2 regions of the Lysinimonas soli genome follow, and region 2 is predicted to be linked to the other one. Evidence: predicted binding sites of a transcription regulator. Region 2 holds the regulator's gene; the other holds the start of a gene.

Region 1 (9,800 bases), on a different contig from region 2:
GGAGTTCGGCCTGAAGAAGATGTGGAAGAGCCCGAACGGCACGATCCGCAACATCCTCGGCGGCGTCATCTTCCGCGAGCCGATCATCATCTCGAACATCCCGCGCCTGGTTCCGGGCTGGAACAAGCCGATCATCATCGGCCGCCACGCCTTCGGCGACCAGTACCGCGCCACCGACTTCCGCTTCGAGGGCGAGGGCACGCTCACCATCTCGTTCCAGCCGAAGGACGGCGGCGAGGCGCAGAGCTTCGAGGTCTTCCAGGCGCCCGGCTCGGGCGTCGCGATGGCCATGTACAACCTGGATGCCTCGATCCGCGACTTCGCGCGCGCCTCGCTGAACTACGGCCTGGCCCGCAACTACCCGGTGTACCTCTCGACCAAGAACACGATCCTCAAGGCCTACGACGGCCGCTTCAAGGACATCTTCGCCGAGATCTTCGAGGCCGAGTTCAAGGCGCAGTACGACGCCGCCGGACTCACCTACGAGCACCGCCTCATCGACGACATGGTCGCGAGCGCCATGAAGTGGGAGGGCGGCTACGTCTGGGCCACCAAGAACTACGACGGCGACGTGCAGAGCGACACGGTCGCTCAGGGCTTCGGGTCGCTGGGCCTGATGACCTCGGTGCTCACGACCCCCGACGGCAAGATCGTCGAGGCCGAGGCGGCCCACGGCACGGTGACGCGCCACTACCGCATGCACCAGCAGGGCAAGCCCACCTCGACGAACCCGATCGCGTCGATCTACGCCTGGACGCGCGGCCTGCAGCACCGCGGCAAGCTCGACGGCAACCAGGCCCTCATCGACTTCGCCGCGACCCTCGAGGATGTCGTGATCACAACGGTCGAGAGCGGCAAGATGACGAAGGACCTGGCCCTGCTGGTCGGACCGGACGAGCCGTGGCAGACGACCGAGGACTTCCTGGACAGCCTCGACACCAACCTCAAGGCGCGCCTGGGCTGAGCCCCGCCGGGGGCGAGGGACCCCGCCTGCCTCAGGGCGTCGGCGGGATGCCCTTCTTCTGCGGGTGCGGCGTCTCGCCACGGGCCAGGGACTCGACGAAGCCGGCGATCTTGGCCGCCCGCGTCGTCGCGCGCTTGACGTTGTCGATGCGGAAGATCACGGAGAAGCGGTTCTGCGCCGTGAGCGACTCGAACACCGCCGCGGCGGCCGGGTTGGCGTCGAGTGCGGCGCGCAGGTCGGCGGGAACCGCCGTGGTCGCCTGCCGATAGGCGGCATCCCACCTGCCATCGGCCTTGGCGTGCTCGATCTCGCGGTGGCCCGCCGGGCGCATGCGCCCCTCGGCGATCAACCGCTCGACGTACTCGCGGTTGCGTTGCGACCAGAGGCTTCGGGGCCGCCGAACGCTGAAGCCGACGGTGAAGTAGTCGTCGTCGACGGGGCCGGCCTGGCCGTCGATCCAACCGAAGCAGAGCGCGACCTGCAGCGCCTCGGCGTGCAGCATGCCCGGGGCGGACGATCCGGTCTTGCGCAGGCGGAGCCGCACGGCATCCGGGCGGTCGGCGGTCTCGGAGTCGAGCCAGCGTTCCCAGTCGTCGGCCGTCTCGAAGAACAGCTCCGGTTTGTCGGCGTGGGCCACCATGCGATGACGCTACTGCGAGCGACCGACGGCGAACGACGAGGGGCCCGGAGCAGAATCGCTCAGGGCCCCTCGAGGGTGATTCACGCGGTCGCGGACTCCGTCGTGGTGGAACCGCCGGTCGTCTCGGCGTGCGTCTCAACCGCGGTCGGCCCCGAGGAGGTCTGCACCTCGATCTTGCGCGGCTTGGCCTTCTCGCTCACGGGGATCACGACGCTCAGCACGCCGTTCTCGTAGTTCGCCGAGATCGCGGTGGTGTCGATGCCCTGGCCGAGGTTGAACTGGCGCAGGAACGAGCCGGCGTTGCGCTCACGGGTGATCCACTTGACGCCCGCCTGGCTGCGCGGGGTGCGCTCGGCGCGGATGCTGAGCAACTGGCCGTCCACGTCGATGTCGACGCTGCCCGGGTCGATGCCCGGCAGGTCGGCGTTGAGCACGTAGTGGTCGCCGTCGCGATACAGGTCGATCGGCATCAGCCGGGGGCCCTGGCGCGAGTCGAGCAGCTCCCCTGCCACGCGGTCGAACTCGCGGAACGGGTCGAAGAACATTGCCATCTGGTCCTCCTGAGGATTGACATGAGTCTTGATGACTCAACTTTTCGCCAGATTAGCACTCTCGGTATGAGAGTGCCAGACCCCGGCGATGCTGCTCGCCGAGGGCGAACATTCACCAGGGAACCGTGCCGGAGCGGTCTTGGAAGGTGCCCGTCGGACCGTCGCGATCGATCGTGGCCAGACGGATGATCGCGTCCGTGCCCTCCCGAACGGTCTGCGTCCCGCTGTTCCCGTTGAGATCCGTCGCGGTGTATCCGGGATCGACGGCATTGATGCGCAGCTCGGGGAGCGCCTTGGCGTATTGGACCGTCAACATGAGGACCGCGGCCTTCGATGCGCTGTACGCCAGCGAGGGGAAAGGCCACTCCATCCGCGTCGGGTCGGTGACGATGCTGAGCGAGCCCAGTCCGCTGCTGACATTGACGATGACCGGGTTCTCCGACTTGCGCAACAGGGGAAGCGTGGCGCGAGTGACTCGGACCACCCCGAAGACATTGGTGTCGAAGGTCGTCTTCATCTGTTCGGCACCGAGCTCATCGGCAGTGGCTCGACCACCCGTGATGCCCGCGTTGTTGACGAGCACATCGAGGTGACCCTCGTCGTCACGGATGCGGTCGACGGCCCGTGCGACCGAGTCGTCGTCGGTGACATCGATCAGCACGAACCGAGCGCCGAGCGCCTGCGCGGCTGCGCGCCCGCGTTCTTCGTCGCGGGCGCCGAGATAGACGATGTGGCCGAGTTCAAGCAGACGGCGGGACGCCTCGTAGCCGAGGCCCTTGTTGGCTCCGGTGATCAGTGTTGTGGTCATGCCCTCGAGTCTGCGCGGACGGCATCGGCCCATCCAGTGCGTGCCCGACGGGGGGACCGTCAGTACCACCCGGGGTTCCGGCTCCAGGGCGCAGACTGGAGCGATGGAACTCGAGCTCGCTGCCGCATTGCGTGCCTGGCGCGATCGGGTGACCCCGGGCGCCGTGGGCGTCGCCTCGGGTGCCGGCCGGCGGGTGCCGGGCCTGCGGCGCGAGGAGCTCGCGGCGCTCGCGGGCGTCTCGGTCGACTATCTGGTCCGGCTCGAGCAGGGCCGCGCCCGCAACCCGTCTCCGCAGGTGATCGGCGCACTGGCGCACGCCCTGCGGCTCACCGTCGAGGAACGGGATGCCCTGTACCGCATGGCCGGCGTCGCTCCTCCGTCAGCGGGGACCGTCCCACGACACGTGCCGCCGGGCATCCAGCGGATGATCGACCGACTGGCCGATACCGCACTCGCCGTGTACACCTCGGGCTGGGAGATCGTGCAGTGGAACGCGCTCTGGGCCGCGCTGCTCGGCGATCCTTCGCCGTGGCAAGGCCGGGAACGCAACCTGGTCTGGCGCGTCTTCACCGTCGGGGAGGGCCGCGTGCATCACGAAAAGGCCGGTCGGGATGCCTTCGAGAGCGGTATCGTCGCCGACCTGCACATCGCGGTCGGGCGGTATCCCGACGACCGGGAGCTGGTGGCCATGATCGCCGAGCTGCGGCGGCGCAGTGCTCGGTTCGCGACGCTGTGGGACCGCTATGAGCTGGCGCCGGGGACATCGACCCGCAAGACGATCCGGCATCCCCTCATCGGTTCGGTCGATTTCGACTGCGACGTGCTCACGGTGCCGGGGAGCGATCTTCGCATCGTCGTCTACACCGCCGCACCGGGGAGCGCGGCCGCCGACGGGCTCGCGCTCTTGCGCGTGACGGGGATCCAGGAGTTGGAGTCCGCGGAGCCGTCAGCGGGTGAGCGGGTCGTCGAATCGCTCCGTCGCTCGCCGCAGGCTCAGTAGCCGATGAACACGTCGGTGACGGTCCGGCGTGCGCCGCTTCTGCGCAGGGCCTTCGCGAGACTCGCGACGAGCTCCGGCGGTCCGGAGAGGTAGCTCGTGCGGGACGCCGCATCCGGAACCGCGGAATGGATCATCGCCGCGGTGACGGGCCCGGCCCCCGCCCAGCTCCAGCCCGCGGGCAGTTCGATGGGTGGCGTCGGCGAGACGACGATCACCCGGCAGCCGGCGGCGCGCAGCGCCTCGGCGAAGGCGAGCTCGTCGGGGCTCGAGACCGAGTACAGCAGCACGATGTCGCGCCGCTCGCCGACCGCCGCCGCGTGCTCGAGCTGGCTGACGAACGGCGTGATGCCGATGCCGGCCGCCACGAGCAGCAGCGGTCTGCCGAGGTCCTTCGGCAGCACGAAGTCGCCGCCCACCGAGGTGGCCGACACGACGGCGCCCGGTTCGAGCGCGAGAAGCGCCGCCTTGAAGCTGCTGGATCGCTCCGGCAGACGCATGGCGAAGCGCACGGTGCCGCCGTCGCCGGGTGCCGACGCGATGCTGAAGACCCGACGCCAGCCGCGCGAGTCGGTCTTGGCGTGCGGGAGGGTGAGCTCCATGTGCTGGCCCGGGGTGAACCGCACGGGGGCCAGCGGGCGGAAGTCGAACCGCCAGCTCGTCGCGGTGAGGGGCGAGCGCCCCAGGAAGACCAGTCGGATGCCGCGCCGCTGCCCCGCGAAGAACGCCAGCAGGTTGCCGATCAGCAGGGCGAACTCGGGGGTCGAGGTGAGCGGGCCCGCCGTGAACTGCAGGTAGAACAGCACCCCGACGATCGCCGCCTCGGCGAGCTGCTGCCAGCGCCGGGGCGGCAGCGTGAGCGGTTCGTCGAGCATGAAGCCCGCGAAGAACACCAGGGGAAGCGAGAGCAGGGCCGTCGAGATGCCGTCGACGACGGGCACGCCGTGCACGGCGCTGCGCACGACCACGTTGGCGGTCGCCACGACGAGGAAGACCAGGGCGAGCGGGAACCGCCGGGTGCGCCACAGCACGAGGAACGCGCCGATCGCCACGACGGGCAGCAGCAGTGGCGTCGCGACCCACCAGACGCTGAAGTTCAGCCCGGTGAGCCCGACCACGAAGGCTCCCAGCGCCGCCGGGTTGAAGACGTGCCGCCCGCGGAACGCCAGGAGGTACTTCGCGAGCACGGCGACCACCGAGGCCAGGGCGAGGGCCGCGAGGCCGAGCAGATCGAGGGTCGGCGGGAAGATGAACAGCAGCAGCAGGGCCGTGATCGCCGTCGAGCTGAGCTGCGGCCGGGTGTTGACGATGAGCCCGGCGACCCCGTTGGCGAGATACGACGACAGCAGCAGCACGGCGCCGCTGGCCAGCAGCGCCAGGGGCGAGAACGACAGCTGACCGAGGGCGCTCCGCACGAGCGCCACGGCCGCGATGGCGACGAGGCAGATGACCACGAGCCCGTACATCGTCACGCGTCCGAGGATGCGGTCCAGCCATGCGGTCATAGGAACAACTCTCCTGAGAACGAGGGCGAATGTTCGACGCGCCCGTCGGCGAACATCCTGATGGTGATCACGTCGTGGGCGCGGTACAACTGCGGATCCGTGTCGAAGAACAGGGCGGTGGCCGCGCCGTCGGCGATCATGGCGCTGGCGGCGATCGCCCAGCTCGCGACCACCGCGCCCGTCGGCAGGCCTGTCACGGCGTCGAGCACGTGGTGCAGGCCCTCGCCCCAGGCGCGCCGATTCGCGGCGCTCGCGCACAGGGCGAGGCGGGCCGGGTCGTCGCCGCTGAGATCGACGACGCCGATGGCCTTGCTCGGGTCGCCCGGATGCTCGAGCGCGACCCGCAGGGGCACGCCGCGGGTGACCAGGTCGCCGCCGGCATCCACGACATGGCGACGGATGCCGTGCTCGACCAGCACCGCGCTCACCAGGTCGACGAGGCGGCCCTTCCCCGCCGCGCCCAGGTCGAGCAGCACCGGCGTCACCGTGTCGAGGAACTCGCCGTCCCAGGCGATCGCGTCGTCCCAGGCGGGCACCCGGGCCGGCGTCGAGGTGGGGACCAGCCGGTACTGCGCGTCGTAGCCGAGCGATTCGAGCGCCCGCCCGACGAGCGGCGACACCCGACCGCCGCTCGCCTCGTAGAGCTCGCGGTAGTACCCGAGCAGCTCGGGGGCGTCGTCGGGCAGGCGGTGACGACCGGGGGAGCGGGCGATCCGGGTGACGAGGGAGTCGTCCCGGAAGCGCGACCAGTCGCGATCGAAGCGTTCGATGCGCTGCTCGACCGCGGCGCGCGCGTCCTCCGGGACCGGTTCGGCGGTGTCGATGCGCCATCCGGTGCCGATCGCGTCGAAGGTCCAGGCGACCGGAAGCGGATCGACGATCATCGAGTGCCGATCAGGACTCGAGGGCGTCGGCCTTGATGCTCTTGAGCGCCGCGTTGAAGCCGGCGCTCGTGAGCGAGGAACCGGCGACCCGGGAGACGCTGATCGTGTCGATGTCCTTGCCGACCACGAGCGCCGAGATGCTGCTGGCGAACTGGCTCTGGAACATCGCGGGATTGCCGTTCGTGGCGTGCGGGGTGACGGTGACCGCCGTGACCTTGTCGCTCGAGAGCGTGACCTTCACCGAGATCGATTCGGTGCCACTCGGGGCCTGGTAGCTGCCGTCGGCGCTGTAGGTGCCGTCCTTGTACGACGCGCTCGCACTCGCCGTCTCGCCCGTGGAGGAGCCGGCGGACGCGCCGGTGTTCGCGGGCGAGTCGGCACTCGCGGTCGAGGAGCAGCCGGCGAGGGCGCCGACCAGTCCGAGGCCGGCGAAGCCGATGGCGAAGGGGCGGGAGGGACGGAATGACATGAGACTCCTGAGCGGTGATGGACGGGGACACGCGGGCCGAAGCCAGCCTGTCAGGGGTACGTGTAGGAATCCCTGACAACCTGCCTAACGGGCGCCGCAGGCGAAAGGTTCACGGTCGGGGGAGATCGGCGCTTGCGCGTTGATTGTTCGTACGCTTTACTAACAAACATGTCTGCATCGGAAGTGCAGCGGGGCTCTTCCGTCCGAGAGGGCGCACCCGCTGCCGGCCAGGGTCTCGCGACCGCGTCGGGTCATGCCGGATTCGGCTCGGGCCGGGCCCTGCGGCCCAGCGCGAAATCGCTGCCCGAGCACGCGCGCGGCCACAACCGCTCCCTCGTGCTGCAGACCCTCTACCGTTCGGGAACCCTCAGCCGCGCCGACCTGTCGCGCGCGACCGGGCTCACCCGGGTCACCATTTCCGATCTGGTCGCCGAGCTCATGGTCGAGAAGCTCGTCGTCGAGGTCGGCCAGCGCGACGAAGCCCGACCCGGCAAGCCCGCGACGATGCTCGACATCAACCGCACCGGATTCCACATCATCGGCATCGACCTCAGCGAGTACGCCACCTTCCGGGGGGCCGTGCTCGACCTCGACGGCGTCGTGCTCGAACGCATCGAGGTTCCCCTCGACGGCGCGACGGGTGCCGCCGCCACGGCCAAGGTCGTCGCCCTCGCGCAGCGCCTCGTCGCCGCGGCGACCCTTCCCCTGCTGGGCATCGGGGTCGGGTCTCCCGGTGTCGTCGACCTGGCGGGCACCGTGCTGAGCGCCCCGAACCTCGGCTGGCCGAGCGGCGCGGGCGCCGGTGAACCGCTGCAGGCGACCCTCGCCGCCGCCACCGGGCATCCGGTGATCGTCGCGAACGACGCGAACGCGGCGGCCCTGGCCGAGCACAGCTTCGGCAGCGCCCTCAGCGACATGATGCTGGTCAAGGTCGGGCACGGCGTGGGCGCCGGGCTCATCATCGGCGGCACGGCGCTGGTCGGCAGCCGCTTCGCCGCGGGCGAGATCGGTCACGTCGTCGTCGGAACGGATGGCGGCGACGCCTGCGCGTGCGGGAAGCACGGCTGCCTCGAGACCTGGCTGGCCACGCCGCGGCTCGACGCCGCGCTCGCCGCGACGAGCGATCCCGCCGAGCGCACCGCGATCCTCCGTCGTGCCGGCGAGCGGCTCGGCATCGCCCTCGCCCCGGTCGTGGGCGCGCTCGACCTCGCCGAGATCGTGCTCAGCGGCCCCCTCGAACTTCTCGATGGACCTCTCGCCGAGGCCGCGATCGAGACCCTCCGCAGTCGCACGATGGCCGAGTTCCACGGCGATCTGAGTCTGCGGATGACCACTCTCGGTCAGGACATCGTCATGCGCGGCGCCGCCGCCATGGTCCTGTCTGCGCAACTCGGGGTTTCGTAGTCGACAGCGGGCCCCGGCACCAGGCGGCGCGCGTCGTGCGCCGCAACCTCACCACAGAGAAGGAATCACGATGAAGCGAAAGATCGCAGGCGTTACCGCTGTCGCACTCGCGTCGGCTCTCGTCCTGGCCGGGTGCAGCAGCACCGGCGGCGGATCGGGAGCCGGGGCCAGCACCGACGGCAAGGGCAAGACCGTCACCCTGTGGCTGGTCGGCTCCGACACCCCGGACGCCCTTCGCAGCTACCTGGTCTCGGAGTTCAAGAAGGAGACCGGCGGCACCCTCAAGATCGAGCAGCAGGACTGGAGCGACATCGTCACCAAGCTGACGACCGCGCTCCCCGACGCGAACAACACCCCCGACGTCACCGAGATGGGGAACACGCAGTCGCCCACGTTCACCAACGTGGGGGCCTTCCTCGACATCTCGGACATGTACTCCGAGCTCGGCGGCAGCAAGCTGCTGCCGTCGTTCGTCGAGGCGGGCAAGGTCGACGGCAAGAACTACACGCTGCCGTACTACTTCGGATCCCGCTACGTGTTCTACCGCAAGGACGTCTGGGCCAAGGCGGGCATCACCTCGGTGCCGACCACGCTGGATCAGTTCAACCAGGATGTCGCGACCATCGCCGCGAAGAACCCCGACAACATCGCCAACTTCTCGGGTCTGTACCTGGGCGGCCAGGACTGGCGCGACGGCATCTCGTGGATCTTCGCGAACGGCGGCAACATCGCCTCGGAGTCCAACGGCAAGTGGACGGCGACGCTCGACGACCCCAAGACCATGGCGGGGCTGAAGCAGCTGCAGGCGATCTACCAGAACGCCTCGAAGGCGCCGAACGACGCCAAGGACAGCAACCAGTACATCTACATCAACGATGACGACGCGATCGCCGGTGCCACGGCATCCGACGCGGCGACGCCCGTGTCGCTGTCGGCCGCGACGATCATGGCGCCGGGATGGGCGCACTGGTCGATCGGCACCAAGGGCACCGGCGCCGACGGCAAGGTGACCCGCACCTGGGACGACAGCGTCTTCGGGGTCTTCCCGCTTCCCGGCAACGACGGCAAGCCGGCCCCGGTCTTCGCGGGCGGCTCGAACATCGGCATCTCGGCGAAGAGCAAGAACCCGGGCCTGGCCAAGACCCTGCTGAAGATCATCTTCGGCAAGAGCTACCAGACCATGCTCGGCAAGAACGGGCTCGGACCGGCGAACTCGGACTACACCTCCTCGCTCGGCTCCGACGAGTTCGCCACCGCCCTGATCTCCTCGGCGCAGAACTCGAAGCTGACCCCGGCCGCACCGGGCTGGGCGAGCGTGGAGGCGTCCAACGTGCTCGAGGAGTTCTTCAGCAAGCTGAAGGATTCGACCGATCTCGCGGCGCTCGCCAAGGAGTACGACGCCAAGATCACCCCGATGCTGAACGCCAAGTAGCCGAGGGCATCCCCGGTCGGGGGTGCGGAGCCACCGCGCCGCACCCCCGACCCACCCCACGCCGCCCGACCACCCCGCCCGAGACCCCGGATTCCGAGAGGAGATGACCGTGACCGCCCTCAGCGCCCCGCGCCGCCGACGCCCGC
Region 2 (9,800 bases):
GTCGACCGAGGCACTCGGCGCCTGCAAGGTGGATGACCGCCATGCGGCCGTCTACCCGCTCGGTTCGCGGACCTCGGTTCGGGTGTGCAAGGACCACGGCTACTCGGTGTGGCGGCGTTGAGCGGTGTCGCTGCAGGGATCCGGGGAGGAACATCGTGCCGCGGAAGTCGGCCTAGTTCTCGCGATCCTGGGTGCGATCGCGGTCGTCGTCCTGCCCGTGGATTCCTCTTGGCGGGCCGTGTCGAAAGGTCGAGGCGATCTGGCCGACCGCACTCCGCTCGCGCGCCTGATTCTGGGACTGCTCGTTGTCACTCGAAGAGAGCGGATGACGGGAATCGAACCCGCGCTATCAGCTTGGGAAGCTGAAGTTCTGCCATTGAACTACATCCGCGAACGGCGCCTGGAACCAGGACCTCATACATACTAACCACCCCTAGTAGCCTGACTCCCATGCTCCTCAGCGACCGCGACATCCGGGCCGAACTCGACGCCGGACGGATCGGGCTCGACCCGCTCGACCGCGAGATGATCCAGCCGTCCAGCATCGACGTGCGGCTCGACCGCTTCTTCCGGCTGTTCGACAACCACAAGTACCCGTTCATCGATCCGGCCGAAGATCAGCCCGACCTCACCCACCTGATCGAGACCAAGGACGACGAGCCGTTCATCCTGCACCCCGGCGAGTTCGTGCTCGGCTCGACCTTCGAGCTCGTCACGCTGCCCGATGACGTCGCCGCGCGCCTCGAGGGCAAGAGCTCGCTCGGCCGCCTCGGGCTGCTGACGCATTCGACGGCCGGCTTCGTCGACCCCGGCTTCTCGGGGCACGTGACGCTCGAGCTGAGCAACGTCGCGACCCTGCCGATCAAACTGTGGCCTGGGATGAAGATCGGGCAGCTCTGCTTCATCCGCACGAGCTCCCCGGTCGAGAACCCGTACGGTTCGGGCCCCTACGGCAACCGGTACCAGGGTCAGCGCGGCCCGACCGCGTCGCGCTCGTTCCAGAACTTCCACCGCACCGATGTCACGGTGACGGATGCCGGCGCCCCCGGCGCCTGAGCCTCACGCCCCGAAGTCGGTCCACTCGGCGAGCTGCAGCACCAGCCACGGGCTGAACGCGAACGGCGCGGCCTCGACGGCCTCGCGCAGCTCCTGGGGGTGGATCCAGGCCGTCTCGACGACCTCGTCGACCGCAGGGTCCGGGTCGGCGTCGACCGTGGTGCGGTACACCGGGCAGATCTCGTTCTCGACGATTCCGGATGCGTCGACGGCCCGGTAGCGGAACTGCGGCAGCACCGGCTCGAGCACGCCCAGTTCGAGGCCCAGTTCGCGGCGCGCGCGGCGGCGGATCGCGGCATCCAGCTGCTCATCCGGGCCGGGATGACCGCAGAAGGAGTTGGTCCAGACGCCCGGCCAGGTCAACTTGTCGAGAGCCCGGCGGGTGACGAGCACGCGCCCGTCGGTCGAGAACACGTGGCACGAGAAGGCGCGGTGCAGCGGGGTGTGGCCGGTGTGCACCCGGAACTTGTGGGCGGTCCCGATCTCGGCGCCTGCCTCGTCGACCAGCACGACCAGTTCTTCGTCATCGGGGTCGTCGCTGAGGGACGTGATGATGGTCGGTCGAAGCGGCGGCATGGCTGTTCAGCCTAGCCAACAAAGGCCCGGCGGCCCCGGGACCTAAGACCCCGGGACGCGCCCGCAGGCGTGCGCGCTATTTCGAGCTCGGGGCGGGGGCCGTGGCCGCCGCCGGTACGGTCCGTTCGGGCGCCGCGACCGGGATCAGGAGGATCAGCCCGACCAGGATCACCAGGACGATCCCCAGGATCCCGAAGTACTGGTGGCCGAAGATCGTGATGAAGAGGGCGAAGAGGCTCGGCGCGATGAAGGTGGCGGCCCGGCCGGTCGTCGCGTACAGGCCGAACACCTCGCCCTCGCGGCCCGCCGGCACGAGCCGCGACAGGAAGGTGCGGCTGGCCGACTGGGCCGGCCCGACGAACAGGCACAGGGCGAGCCCCGCGGTCCAGAACACCGCCTGTCCGCCGGCGTGCAGGACGAAGACCGCGAGCCCGCTGATGACGAGCCCGATGAGTGCGGTGACGATGACCGGCTTCGGCCCGATCCGGTCGTCGAGGGTGCCGACCAGGACGGTCGAGGCACCCGCGACCACGTTGGCGGCGATCGCGAAGATGATGACCTCGCCCTTGGAGAAGCCGAAGGTGCCCGCGGCGAGGACTCCGCCGAAGGTGAAGACGCCGGTGAGGCCGTCCCGGAAGATCGCGCTGGCCAGCAGGAACCACACCGTGCGCCGGCTCGTCGTCCACAGCGCCGCGACGTCGCGGCCGAGGCGGGCGTACGAGGCGAAGAACCCCACCCGCTCGCGTCGGAGGGCGTCGGGGGCGCGGTACTCGGGCACTGCGAACAGCACCGGCAGCGCCGAGAGGGCGAACCAGACCGCGGCGATGAGCATCGACACGCGCACCGAGAGGCCCTCGGCGCTCGTGACGCCGAACAGGCCGACATCGGGGTGGATGAAGCCGAAGTAGAGGATCAGCAGCAGGACGATTCCGCCGAAGTAGCCCATCGCCCAGCCGAAGCCGCTCACCCGACCGACGGTCTTGGCCGTCGACACCTGCACGAGCATGGCGTTGTAGTTGACGGCCGCGAGCTCGTAGAACACCGTGCCGATCGCCAGCAGGGCGAGCCCCAGCCAGAGCAGCACGGGGCTCGGGGAGACGAAGTAGAGCAGCGCGATGCAGACCACGACGATGGCCGTGTTCACCGCGAGCCAGAACTTGCGACGACCGGAGCCGTCGGAACGCTGACCCGTCACGGGAGCGAGCAGGGCGACCAGCACCCCCGAGACGCCGAGCGCCCATCCCAGCGACGCCGACACCGAGTCGGTGGTGCCGAACCCCTTCGTGCCGGTCAGATAGACCGTGAACACGAAGGTCGTCACGACCGCGTTGAACGCCGAGGATCCCCAGTCCCAGAAGGCCCAGGCCACGACCTGACGGGGCGGGACGGAGCGGTCCCGTTGCAGGTCCAGGCCTCGCACGAGCGGGGCGCTTCCGATCGGAGCGGGTCCGTACTGATCGGTCATGGCGGGACCCTACTTCCGTCGGGTGAACGCGCGGTGCCGCGCGCTGGGTCACATCCTGCCGCGCCGGGTGGCTCGAAGCCAGCACCGGCTCGCGGCGCGACAGGACCTTGAGTCACTCCGACTCAAGGTGGAGTTGACAGAGTTATCCACAGGATGCGAAACTTGATCCTGTCCGACTCAAGTCGGGCATCCGGACTTAGCGGCAATTGAATACCCAAGGAGCAGACAGACTCATGGCTCGAGCAGTTGGAATCGACCTCGGAACCACCAACTCGGTGGTTGCCGTGCTCGAAGGTGGCGAGCCCACCGTCATCGCGAACGCCGAAGGCTTCCGCACGACCCCCTCGGTCGTGGCCTTCACCAAGGATGGCGAGGTGCTCGTCGGCGAGACCGCCAAGCGCCAGGCCGTCACCAACGTCGACCGCACGATCTCGTCGGTCAAGCGCCACATGGGCACCGACTGGAAGGTCGAGATCGACGGCAAGAAGTACACGCCGCAGGAGATCTCGGCGCGCATCCTCGGCAAGCTCAAGCGCGATGCCGAGCAGTACCTGGGCGAGAGCGTGACGGATGCCGTCATCACCGTCCCCGCGTACTTCAACGACGCCGAGCGCCAGGCCACCAAGGAGGCCGGCGAGATCGCGGGCCTCAACGTGCTGCGCATCATCAACGAGCCCACCGCGGCCGCCCTCGCCTACGGCCTCGACAAGGGCAAGGAGGACGAGCTCATCCTGGTCTTCGACCTCGGCGGCGGCACCTTCGACGTGTCCCTGCTCGAGGTGGGCAAGGACGACGACTTCTCCACCATCCAGGTGCGTTCCACCGCGGGTGACAACCGGCTCGGCGGCGACGACTGGGACCAGCGGGTCGTCCAGCACCTCATCAAGAAGTTCAAGGACACCACGGGCGTCGACGTCTCGAAGGACAAGATCGCGCTGCAACGCCTCAAGGAGGCCTCGGAGCAGGCGAAGAAGGAGCTCAGCTCGGGCATGAGCGCGAGCATCCAGCTTCCCTACCTCTCGCTGACCGAGAACGGGCCGGCCAACCTCGACGAGACCCTCACCCGGGCGCAGTTCGAGCAGATGACGAGCGACCTGCTCGACCGCACCAGGAAGCCCTTCGAAGACGTCATCAAGGAGGCGGGCATCAAGGTCGCCGACATCGCGCACGTCGTGCTCGTCGGCGGATCGACCCGCATGCCGGCCGTGACCGAACTGGTCAAGAAGCTCACCGGCGGCAAGGAGCCCAACAAGGGCGTCAACCCGGATGAGGTGGTCGCCGTCGGCGCCGCCCTCCAGGCCGGCGTGCTGCGCGGCGAGCGCAAGGACGTGCTGCTCATCGACGTCACCCCCCTGAGCCTCGGAATCGAGACCAAGGGCGGCATCATGACCAAGCTCATCGAGCGCAACACGGCCATCCCGACCAAGCGCAGCGAGACCTTCACGACCGCCGACGACAACCAGCCGTCGGTCGCCATCCAGGTGTTCCAGGGCGAGCGCGAGTTCACCCGCGACAACAAGCCGCTCGGCACCTTCGAGCTCACCGGGATCGCTCCGGCTCCCCGCGGGGTTCCGCAGGTCGAGGTCACCTTCGACATCGACGCCAACGGCATCGTGCACGTCGGCGCGAAGGACAAGGGCACCGGCAAGGAGCAGTCGATGACCATCACGGGCGGCTCGTCGCTGCCCAAGGAGGACATCGACCGGATGGTGCGCGAGGCCGAGGAGCACGCTGCCGAGGACAAGGCGCGCCGTGAGGCCGCCGAGGTGCGCAACAGCGCGGAGCAGCTGGCCTACTCGATCGACAAGCTCATCAAGGACAACGAGGACAAGCTCCCGGATGACGTGAAGACCGAGGTCCAGGCCGACGTCGACGCGCTCAAGTCGGCCCTCCAGTCCGAGGACGAGGCCGCGGTCAAGACCGCGTTCGACAAGCTCAGCGCCAGCCAGACCAAGCTCGGCGAGGCGATCTACGCGGCCGGCTCGGCCGAGCAGGCCGCCGAGGGCGCCGAGCAGCCGTCGGCCGAGGGCTCGAGTGACGAGGACATCGTCGACGCCGAGATCGTGGACGAGGACGAGCCCAAGGAACCGAAGAAGTAGATCATGGCCTCTCACGAGCACGACAAGAAGGGCCCCGAGGAGCCCGAGGAGCCGGTCGTCCGCGACAAGCGGAAGATCGATCCGAAGACGGGCGAGCCGCGAGCCGAGGCGGAAGCCGAGGCGCTCGTGCCCGACGATGAGCTCATCCAGGCCGAGGGCCCGGATGTGGAGCTCAGCGACGAGGACGTGGCGCTGCTGGCCGAGGCGGAGCGCGACCTGGTCGGGGAGTACCGTGAGCGCGCCGCTCGCGCGGAGGCGGAGTTGAAGAACTTCCGCACCCGCGTCGAGCGCGACCGCGCGGCGAACCGCGAGGCCGTCATCGCCGAGGTGATCCGCACGCTTCTTCCCGCGATCGACGACCTCGATCGCGCCGAGGGGCACGGCGACCTGGTCGAGGGCAGCCCGCTCGCGATCGTCTCGCAGAAGCTCCGCGCGGGCTTCGAGCGCTACGGTCTGCGCCGCGTCGGCGAGACGGGCGAGACCTTCGACCCGAAGGTGCACGAGGCGATCGTCCAGCTGCCGACGGCGGGCGTGACGGTGAACACCGTCGCGGATGTGATCGAGCCGGGTTACGCGCTCGGCGAGCGTCTCATCCGCGCGGCCAAGGTCGCCGTTTCCGTTCCCGAATGACGATGCGACGCGACAGCGAGGCGGGCGTGACGACGCTCATGCCCGTCTCGCGCCCAGCGCCGCAGTAGCGGCGGCGCGGCAGAAAGGCAGAGGTATGGCCAGCCAGGACTGGTTCGACAAGGACTTCTACGCCGTGCTCGGCGTGAAGAAGGACGTGTCGGACGCCGACCTCAAGAAGACCTATCGCAAGCTCGCGCGGCAGTTCCACCCGGACTCGAACGCGGGCGACGCGAAGGCCGAGGCGCGCTTCAAGGAGATCAGCGAGGCCTACTCGGTGCTCTCCGACAAGGAGCTGCGCTCGGAGTACGACCAGGTGCGTGCGATGGGCAGCGGCGCGCGCTTCACCTCGGGTGCCGGCGGCCCGGGCGGCGGCTTCGAGGACGTCTTCGGCGGGCTCTTCAACCAGGGTCGCGGCGCTCGGCAGGGCTACGGCACCGCCGGCTTCGAAGACCTGCTCGGCGGCATGTTCGGCGGCCGGGGCGGCGGTTTCGGCACCGCGAGCGGCGGCTACCAGGGCTTCGGCGGGCCGAGCAAGGGCGGCGACCTGACGGCGAACACGACGCTCGACTTCCTCACGGCGATCCGTGGTGAGACCGTATCGCTGCAGATGCAGAACGGTCACGAGACCAAGGTGAAGATCCCGGCGGGCGTGGCCGACGGCCAGAAGATCCGGCTGAAGGGCAAGGGGCAACCCAGCCCGGATGGCGGCCCGGCTGGCGATCTGGTGCTGACGGTCACGGTGCGCAAGCATCCGATCTTCGAGCGCGACGGACTCAACCTGAGGGTCGAGGTCCCCGTGACCTTCGCCGAGGCCGCCCTGGGCGCGACGATCGAGGTGCCGACGCTCGACGGCGGTCCCGTCAAGCTGCGAGTCGCCGCCGGCACGCCGAGCGGACGCGTGCTGCGCGTCAAGGGGCGCGGCGTCACGACCCCGAAGGGAACGGGCGATCTGCTCGCGAGCGTCGTGGTCGCGGTGCCGAGTCACCTGACTCCGGCGGCGAAGGAGGCGCTCGAGGCGTTCACCGCGGCGATGCCCGAGGAGAACCCTCGTGAGGAGCTGCTGGCCCGCGGGGGGCGCGGCTGATGGACGTCGACGAGAACAGCCCGCTGTTCGCGATCGCGATCGCCGCCGAGCTGAGCGGAATGCACCCGCAGACCCTGCGGCAGTACGACCGGCTGGGGTTCGTGAGCCCTCGGCGCACGGCCGGGCAGTCGCGGCGCTACACGATGCGCGACGTCGTGCAGCTGCGGGAGATCGCGCGACTGAGCGCGGAGGGGCTCAATCTCGAGGGCATCCGGCGCATCCTCGAGCTCGAGGACCAGGTGTCGGAGCTCGCGGCCCGGGTGCGTGAGCTCGAGGCGGCGCTCGCCGACGAGCTGCTCAACCGGCCAGGGCGCCGCGTGTTCGCGGCCGGGGCCGAGGGGGACGTCGTCTCGTTGCGCGCCGGGGAGCGCGCCAAGAAAGCCAACCAAGTCGTGGTCTGGCGGCCGTTCGGGCCGCGAGGCTGACATCCTGAAACCACATCTCTGACGGAGAAGCCATGGCCAACATGCAGGGCGCCCCGACCTCGGGACAGCAAGAGGAGCAGAAGACGGCCCTCGAGCAGTACGGCATCAACCTCACCGAGATCGCCAAGAGCGGCAAGCTCGATCCCGTGATCGGGCGCGACGCCGAGATCCGGCGGATCAGCCAGGTGCTGACCCGCCGCACCAAGAACAACCCCGTGCTCATCGGGGAGCCCGGCGTCGGCAAGACTGCCGTCGTCGAGGGCCTCGCCCAGCGCATCGTCGCGGGCGACGTCGCCGACTCGCTGCGCGACAAGCAGCTGATCTCGCTCGACCTCGCGGCGCTCGTCGCGGGAGCCAAGTACCGCGGCGAGTTCGAGGAACGGCTCAAGGCCGTGCTCAAGGAGATCACCGAGTCCGAGGGCAAGGTCATCACCTTCATCGACGAGCTGCACACGCTGATGGGCGCGGGCGGCGGCGAGGGCTCGGTCGCGGCGGCCAACATGCTCAAGCCGATGCTCGCGCGCGGCGAACTGCGGCTGATCGGTGCGACGACGCTCAACGAGTACCGCGAGTACATCGAGAAGGATGCCGCCCTCGAGCGCCGCTTCCAGCAGGTGTACGTGGGCGAGCCGAGCGTCGAGGACACGGTGGCGATCCTGCGCGGGCTCAAGGAGCGCTACGAGGCCCACCACAAGGTGACGATCGCCGACAGCGCCCTCGTGGCGGCGGCATCCCTCAGCAATCGCTACATCACGGCCCGGCAGCTGCCCGACAAGGCGATCGACCTGATCGACGAGGCGGCATCGCGGCTGAAGATGGAGATCGACAGTTCGCCGGTCGAGATCGACGAGCTCAAGCGTGCCGTCGACCGCCTGCGGATCGAGGAGCTGGCGCTCAAGAAGGAGAAGGACCAGGCGTCGAAGGACCGCCTCGAGAAGCTGCGCACCGACATGCACGCGCGGGAGGCGCAGCTCGACGAGCTGCAGACCCGGTGGCTGGCCGAGAAGGCGTCGCTGCATTCGGTCGGCGATCTCAAGAGCCGCCTCAACGACGCGAGGATCGACCTCGACCGGGCCATGCGCGAGCAGCGCTACCAGGACGCGTCCAAGCTCAACTACGAGGTCATCCCCGGCATCGAGAAGGCGCTGGCCGAGGCCGAGGCGGTCGAGCAGTCCGGGCCGCGGATGGTCAACGACCAGGTGACCGATGAGGACATCGCCGCGGTCGTGGCCGCCTGGACCGGCATCCCGGTCGCCAAGCTGCGCCAGGGCGAGACCGAGAAGCTGCTGCACCTGGAGGCCGAGCTCGGCAAGCGGATCGTCGGGCAGAAGGATGCGGTGCGCGCCGTCAGCGAGGCGGTGCGGCGTACCCGGGCCGGCATCTCCGACCCCGACCGCCCGACCGGCTCGTTCCTGTTCCTCGGACCGACCGGCGTCGGCAAGACCGAACTCGCCAAGGCCCTGGCGAGCTATCTGTTCGACGACGAGAAGGCCCTCGTGCGCATCGACATGAGCGAGTACGGCGAGAAGTTCTCGGTCTCGCGACTGCTCGGCGCCCCTCCCGGGTACGTGGGCTACGAGCAGGGCGGGCAGCTCACCGAGGCCGTGCGCCGCAGGCCGTACTCGGTGATCCTGCTGGATGAGATCGAGAAGGCCCACCCCGAGGTCTTCGACGTGCTGCTGCAGGTGCTCGACGACGGGCGCCTCACGGACGGACAGGGGCGCACCGTCGACTTCCGTAACACGATCCTGATCCTGACGTCGAACCTCGGCAGCCAGTACCTGGTCGACCCCGCGTTGACCTGGGAGCAGAAGGTGCAGGCCGTGAACGACCTGGTGCGGCAGGCCTTCAAGCCGGAGTTCGTGAACCGGCTCGACGACATCGTCGTGTTCTCGCAGCTGAGCGAGGCCGACCTCGGCCAGATCGTGTCGCTCTACATCGACCGGCTCGAGAAGCGGCTCGGCGAGCGTCGGCTGCAGCTCGCGGTGACGCCGAACGCCCGCTCCTGGCTCGCGGAGCGCGGCTACGACCCGATCTACGGGGCGCGCCCGCTGCGCCGGCTCATGCAGCACGAGATCGACGACAGGCTCGCGCGGGCCCTGCTGGCCGGAGACGTGCGCGACGGCGACACCGTGATGGTGGATCTGGCGGGCGACGAGCTGACCGTCTCGCGGATGACGGCGCCCCAGGTCTAGCCCGCGGGCCGGGGCTGGGCGGGGCGGCGGGGGCTACGCCGACGCGTCGCCGGCGAGCAGCGACTCCTTGACCTTCTTGCGCAGGACCTTGCCGATGAGCGACTTGGGCAGCTCGTCGACCATGACCACGCGCTTGGGCACCTTGTAGGGCGTGAGGGTCTCGCGGGCGAAGGCGCGCAGGGCTTCGCCGTCGACGGTCGATCCCGGAACGGCGAGCACGGCCGCGACGACGTGCTCGCCGTCGCGCTCATCCGGAAGTCCGACCACGGC

What was found. Region 2 encodes HspR, which represses chaperone genes until heat shock. Its sites were predicted from a motif close to AAGTTGAGTCNNNNNGACTCAACTT; they were not measured.
Region 1: ACFPJ4_RS12420 (Hsp20/alpha crystallin family protein) is a predicted target of HspR. The motif match lies at 2,174-2,198, and genes of this name have one in related genera.

Annotation. Positions count from the first base shown of each region.
Region 1 is NZ_JBHSMG010000003.1:132,069-141,868, forward strand. It holds gene ACFPJ4_RS12410 (NADP-dependent isocitrate dehydrogenase) at 1-964, shown strand, start outside; gene ACFPJ4_RS12415 (YdeI/OmpD-associated family protein) at 996-1,604, opposite strand; gene ACFPJ4_RS12420 (Hsp20/alpha crystallin family protein) at 1,685-2,155, opposite strand; gene ACFPJ4_RS12425 (SDR family oxidoreductase) at 2,268-2,963, opposite strand; gene ACFPJ4_RS12430 (helix-turn-helix domain-containing protein) at 3,067-3,963, shown strand; gene ACFPJ4_RS12435 (FAD-dependent oxidoreductase) at 3,957-5,465, opposite strand; gene ACFPJ4_RS12440 (FAD:protein FMN transferase) at 5,462-6,349, opposite strand; gene ACFPJ4_RS12445 (FMN-binding protein) at 6,360-6,818, opposite strand; gene ACFPJ4_RS12450 (ROK family transcriptional regulator) at 6,987-8,222, shown strand; gene ACFPJ4_RS12455 (extracellular solute-binding protein) at 8,293-9,654, shown strand; gene ACFPJ4_RS12460 (carbohydrate ABC transporter permease) at 9,758-9,800, shown strand, end outside.
Region 2 is NZ_JBHSMG010000002.1:121,410-131,209, reverse strand. It holds gene ACFPJ4_RS08170 (hypothetical protein) at 1-121, shown strand, start outside; tRNA gene ACFPJ4_RS08165 (tRNA-Gly) at 321-391, opposite strand; gene dcd (dCTP deaminase) at 451-1,056, shown strand; gene idi (isopentenyl-diphosphate Delta-isomerase) at 1,060-1,632, opposite strand; gene ACFPJ4_RS08150 (MFS transporter) at 1,709-3,097, opposite strand; gene dnaK (molecular chaperone DnaK) at 3,331-5,196, shown strand; gene ACFPJ4_RS08140 (nucleotide exchange factor GrpE) at 5,200-5,826, shown strand; gene ACFPJ4_RS08135 (DnaJ C-terminal domain-containing protein) at 5,921-6,910, shown strand; gene ACFPJ4_RS08130 (heat shock protein transcriptional repressor HspR) at 6,910-7,335, shown strand; gene ACFPJ4_RS08125 (ATP-dependent Clp protease ATP-binding subunit) at 7,368-9,530, shown strand; gene ACFPJ4_RS08120 (long-chain-fatty-acid--CoA ligase) at 9,564-9,800, opposite strand, start outside.